Linked DNA regions of Microbulbifer sp. A4B17. The protein of the gene in region 1 binds, or shares a complex with, the protein of each later gene. Links are inferred from orthologs where the notes say so. Each region holds a gene or a part of one and is shown on either strand. Other genes may lie near its edges.

Region 1 (3,001 bases):
CGCCGCAGGAAAGGGGCGGCACAGAGGTACTCCCTCTGTAACAGGAGTAAAGGTTACAGGGTTTTAGCTATGAAAGATGGTTATGAAGATCAGGGTAAGAACTCTCGCAGCAAGGACTCCGAGGAATTTGCAGAAGAACGCAGTATCACATCTCGTCAGCGAGCCCGGAGCCAATTGAGCTCCGATGTAGAGGAGTTTCTCGCCGGTGGTGGTGCAATTAGTGAAGTTGATCCAGAAGTTACCGCCGATCCCCCGCGTAAACCGCAGCCGAAATACGGAAGCCGCCCTATCTAATCTCAGGCTGCTATCGCTCCGCCGAAAGGCGGGGCGATAGTTATCATAGCCATCTAACCCACTCTTGGGGCCACAATTTGTTAACCACTACTTGTCGAGTAGCTTAGGCAGCAGGCGCTCCAGGACTTCGGCGATATAGGACAGGAACAGGGTTCCCAGACTGGATCGATAGTATTGGGGATCAGGTGAGCCGACTGCCAGGGCGCCAACCTGATTAGCTAGTGGCACTACCGCTGCCGAAGCTATGTGCTCGGCATCTTCTGCAAATAGAAACTCTTTCTCCCGCAGACGTAAAACACCACAAATAGGGCGTCCGTTGCGAATTATGCCGCCAATCGCCGTCTCCGCATCCGCGAATGTACTGGTATGTACCTTGCCCAAACTCTGCCTTGAAACCGGTATTGGTTCGAATAGGGTCAGGCTGGTGAACTCCACATTAAAGTCTGCAGAAAAGCTGGAGTAGAGAACCTCTGTGACTTCGCCAATATTTTCCGCTTCCAGGAGTGAGAGAATCAGTCGGCGGCTGTTGAAAAACAGCTGGTCGTTATCGCGGGCATTGTGTAGCAACTGGTCAAGACGCTGGCGCATCTCAATATTCCGCTCCCGCAAGAGATTGGTCTGATGTGTCATCAGTGATACGGTTTTGCCATTATCTCTGGGCAGCTTAATGGTCTCCAGAAGCTCCATACGCTCTTCGAAAAACTGAGGGTTTTGAATCAGGTAGCGGGCCACCTGCCGCGCCAGCAGTTTATCGTCGCGCTGGTTTTCCTTGTGTGTATCGGCGGCAATCTCTTCAGGGGGCTGATTGGCGTCTGTGTATTCCATTGTGTTTGCTTTATCTGGCGCGGGTGGGGCATGGGACGATCGGGTTGGGGAGAGCCCAACGCCCGTAGCTGCCCCTGACGTATAAATGATAATTCAGTGCCAACCACCCGGACTTTTGTTTAGAGAATAATCTGCCCGTGAAAAACCGTAGTTGCGGGCCCGGTCATAGTAACTGGCTGGCCCGGTCCGCTCCAGTGAATTGTCAGCGCGCCGCCGGGTAGATGAATGCGGACTTTGTCATCCACCAGGTTGCGCAGGTGGGCGTAAACCATAGCGGCGCAGGCTCCGGTGCCACAGGCGCGAGTTTCACCAACACCGCGCTCAAATACCCTGAGTTGGGCTTCATCACGCGTTTCTATTTGCAGGAAGCCAGCATTGACCTTTTGTGGGAAACGCGGATGGCGCTCAATCAGTGGGCCCAGTCTTTCCACTGGTGCCGAGGTGATATCTTCAACCAAGAGGACGGCGTGAGGATTGCCCATCGATACGGCACCAATGGTAAAGGTCTCCCCATCTACATCGAGAGGGTAGGAGTCTGCACGACGATCGGCAGCAAAGGGCACCTTCTGGGGCTCGAGAACCGGTGCCCCCATATCGACACTAACTTGATCACCATCGAGCACTTTCAGGTGCAGTAAACCTGCGGCAGTTTCTACTTTGATATTTTTCCTGCCGGTGAGGCGGCGTTCGCGCACGAAGCGGGCAAAGCAGCGGGCGCCATTGCCGCAATTTTCCACTTCACTGCCATCGGCGTTAAATATGCGATAGCGGAAATCTGCCTCGGGTGTGCGGGGCGGCTCCACCAGCAGTACCTGGTCGCAGCCCACGCCGAGGCAGCGGTCAGCCAGGCGACGAGTTTTTTCCGGGGTCAGTTTAATTTTTTGGCTGACGCCGTCGAGCATCACGAAATCGTTGCCGAGCCCATGCATCTTGCTGAATTTAACGCGCATTCCATTTCTCTGTTCGTACTGATTTTCCGCTGCTTAGGCTGCGGTTTGGGGCCCGGGCTGAAAAATGGACCCCACTGCGATGCAAGTAGCTGATCAGGCTTTTTCGGGGACAGTGGTTTCGCCGCGAACCAAGTCGGCAAAAGTCTCCCGCTCACGCACCAGGTAAGTTTTGTCGCCATCCACAAGCACTTCAGCGGCGCGGCAGCGGCTGTTGTAATTGGAGCTCATGGTGAAGCCGTAGGCACCGGTCGACAACATGGCTAACAACTGCCCCTCTTTCAGTGATTGGGAGCGGTTCTTACCCAGGAAGTCACCAGTTTCGCACACCGGACCGACAATATCCCACAGGGTACTTTCACTCTCGTCCGGTGTCACTGGCACAATATCCTGCCATGCCTGGTAAAGGGCAGGGCGCAGGTTGTCATTCATGGCGGCGTCGACGATAGCGAAGTTGTGCCCTTCGGTGCGCTTGAGGTATTCGACTCGAGTTAAAAGGGCTCCACCATTGGCGGCAATGGAGCGCCCAGGTTCGAGAATCAGTGATAAATTGCGCTCGCCGATACGCTTGTGGACTTCTGTCAGGTAATCTCCCACAGGAGGGGGCTCTTCACCGCGATAGCGCACGCCGAGGCCACCACCCAGGTCCAGGTGTTCAAGGGTAATCCCCAGCTCGGCGAGCTGATCGATAAGAATCAGCAGGCGATCCAGGGCATCCAGGAAAGGAGCGACTTCGGTGAGTTGAGAGCCGATATGGCAATCCACACCGGTAATTTTCAGGTACTCGGAATCTGCAGCGCGCTGATAAACCTCGATAGCCTTCTCAATGGCAATACCAAATTTATTTTCTTTGAGTCCGGTAGAGATATAGGGATGGGTCTGGGCATCCACATCGGGATTGACCCTGATAGAAATCGGGGCGCGCTTACCGCACT
Region 2 (2,785 bases), 4.4 Mb from region 1 along the record:
GCAGGTCCTGGACTCCCATCACAGCGGGCAGGCCCATAGCCCGGGCAATAATGGCCACATGGCTGTTGGAAGAGCCTTTAACCGAGACAGCACCAATCAGTTTTTCCCTGGGTACTTCCGCCAATACCGCAGCGGTCAGTTCTTCGCCGATCAGGATGGTGTTATCGGGGAAGTCCCGATCGCTCTGTTGCTGTTGCCGCAGGTGCATCAAGACTCGTGCACCCAGGTCGCGAACATCGGCAGCTCTATCGCGAAAGTAGGAGTCGGACATGGCTTCAAAGCGCCGCACATGTTCCAGCATTACTTCCGCCCAGGCTCGCTGGGCACTGAGTTGTTGCTGGATGCGATCGCACACTTCCACTGCGAGGGAGCTGTCATCCAGCATGCTGATATAGGCATCGAATAATGCCCGTTCCTCGGGACTGAGATCGCTCTTCAGGCGTTCACCGACCTCGCGAATCTCCTCCTGAGCGGCTGTCAGGGCCTGTTGGAACAGGTCCAACTCAGCATCGATATCCTCGCACTCGGAGTAGGGTACAGTACTGAGATTCGCCTGAGGGCTGACAATATGCACCCGTCCAATGGCGACACCGGGCGATGCGGCAATACCGGAAAAGTGAGTTTCCCGTTGTTGCTTGCCGATACTGGCGAGAAGACCGGTGGCCTCGGCGTGGGCGATTACCCCGGCAAGCTGGGCCGAGAGAGTAACGAGGAAAGCCTCCTCCCACTCATCAAAGCGTCGTTTCTCCTCTTGCTGGACAACCAGGACACCCAGTACGGCGCGGTGGTGAATAATCGGTGTGCCGAGAAATGCGCTGAAACGCTCTTCACCCGTGGAAGGGAAATATTGGAAGGCGGGGTGGGCCTCGGCCCTTTCCAGATTAATGGGTTCTTCGCGGGTGACTACATTGCCCACCAGGCCTTCGCCGGGGGCCAGGTGGACCTGGCCAACGGCTTTGGGGTTGAGACCATCGGTGGCCATCAGGACATAGTTGCCGTGTTGCTTGTCGCGCAGATACACGGAACAGACGCGGGTGTGCATGATTTCCCGCACGCGTTGCACAATGATTTCCAGCACCGCGGTGAGGTCCCGGGCGGCATTTACTTCCTGAACGATACTGCGCAGAGATCCGAGCAATGGCCTGTCCTCGCCAATCAACGGAGAAATTCGATGGCCCCGGAAAGTAGAAGTTCGATGCTGGTCGGGGCCATTGTGTGAAGATACGCTGCTAACTACCTTGTGCGGTCAGCTGTCCTGTCCGCGCAGCCAGCGTTTCTCCAGCTGTATTTGTTGTGGGGCCAGCTCGGTCAGTGCGCGCCGGTATACTTCACGCTTAAAGGTCACCACTTTACTTAGCGGGTGCCAGTAGCTTACCCAACGCCAGTGGTCGAATTCAGGTTTGTAACCATTGTCGAAGCTGATAGAGGCCTCATCTGCCTCGAGCCTTAACAGGTACCACTTTTGCTTTTGCCCGATGCACAGTGGTTCGGAGCGACGTCGAATCAGCCTTTGTGGCAGGCGATAGCGCAGCCAGCCGCGGGTACAGGCAATCATACTGACTTGATCGCGAGTAAGGCCTACCTCCTCGTACAGTTCCCTATATAGCGCCTGTTCAGGGGTTTCGCCCGGATTAATACCACCCTGGGGAAACTGCCAGGCGTCCTTGCCACCTACCCGCCGCGCCCACAGTGCCTGACCGCGGGCGTTGAGCACGATAATACCGACATTGGGGCGAAACCCCTCGGCATCGATATTGCTGCTGCTCTCGCCACTCGTGCCCCGGTTTTTGTTACCGGCCGGGGCTTTATCATTGCGATTCGAATGCTTGGCGGGCTTACGGCGGTTCTTTCGTCCGGCCTGTGCCGGCTTGCCGTCGCCCAAAATACCATCCTCAATACTGTTGTGTGCGGCCGTGCGCTGCACTTACTTGTTCTGCATTGTTCCACAGCGGGGGGTTTACAGCAATTCAGTGACGCAGTCCGTGTGCTGTCGTGCGGCGCAAGGTAAAATCAGCGGCCGCACGGGGGACGTTTCCGGCATCCTGGCGGTCAAATGCTTATTGGGAACCTATAGTTATGGGAGAGTCGACAGTGCAATTGGCAATCTTTGACCTGGATAACACGCTGATTGGTGGTGATAGCGATCATGCCTGGGGTGAATTCCTGGTGGAGCGTGAGCACGTCGATGGTACTCGTTACCGTTCGGCTAATGACCGTTTCTATCAGGATTACCAGCGCGGTGAACTGGATATCTTTGCCTACCTGGAGTTCGCCCTGGAACCGCTGGCACAGCTTTCCCGTGGCCAATTGGAAAACCTGCAGAGCGAGTTTATGCAGGAGGTTATCAATGAATTGTGGCTGCCTCGAGCTCAGGAGCTGATTGGCGAACACCGCCGCAAAGGCCATCACATCATGATTATCACAGCTACCAATCGCTTTGTGGTTGAACCCATTGCCTCGCGCCTGGGTGTAGATACCCTGCTGGCCACCGAGCCAGAGGAGGAGCAGGGGCGCTTTACTGGAAAAGTGGTCGGTGAACCCTGTTACCAAGGGGGGAAAGTTGTCCGGTTGCGCCAATGGCTGGCCCACAACCCGGAATACACCAGCAGTGAAAAGTGGTTCTACAGTGACTCCATCAATGATCTGCCGTTGTTGGGCGAAGTTGAGCACCCGGTTGCGGTAGACCCGGATGATCGCTTGCGCGCAGAGGCTGAAGCTCGCGGCTGGCCGGTGATCAGTTTGCGGGAAGAGAGTGAGTAGGTGCCAGCCAGTATTTGTGAAATGC

What was found.
Region 2: the proteins of dapF (region 1) and BTJ40_RS20165 are in contact, whole or in part, in a solved structure (PDB 5YGU), measured with the Escherichia coli proteins. The link is inferred for Microbulbifer sp. A4B17 from one-to-one orthologs.

What each region holds. Positions count from the first base shown.
Region 1 is NZ_CP029064.1:223,430-226,430, forward strand. Bases 155-2,900 are described here. They hold dapF (diaminopimelate epimerase), read right to left. Parts: upstream 2,070-2,900; coding sequence 1,239-2,069; downstream 155-1,238. Other genes in these bases: BTJ40_RS01080 (hypothetical protein), read left to right, coding at 155-294; BTJ40_RS01085 (DUF484 family protein), read right to left, coding at 382-1,119; lysA (diaminopimelate decarboxylase), read right to left, coding at 2,163-2,900. Outside these bases: more of BTJ40_RS01080, read left to right, coding at 70-154; more of lysA, read right to left, coding at 2,901-3,001. UniProt on the Escherichia coli protein: Involved in the succinylase branch of the L-lysine biosynthesis and in the biosynthesis of the pentapeptide incorporated in the peptidoglycan moiety. Catalyzes the stereoinversion of LL-2,6-diaminopimelate (L,L-DAP) to meso-diaminopimelate (meso-DAP).
Region 2 is NZ_CP029064.1:4,615,372-4,618,156, reverse strand. It holds BTJ40_RS20165 (RNA pyrophosphohydrolase), read right to left. Parts: upstream 1,754-2,785; coding sequence 1,247-1,753; downstream 1-1,246. Other genes in the region: BTJ40_RS20160 (HAD family phosphatase), read left to right, coding at 2,077-2,760; ptsP (phosphoenolpyruvate--protein phosphotransferase), read right to left, coding at 1-1,138. UniProt on the Escherichia coli protein: Master regulator of 5'-end-dependent mRNA decay.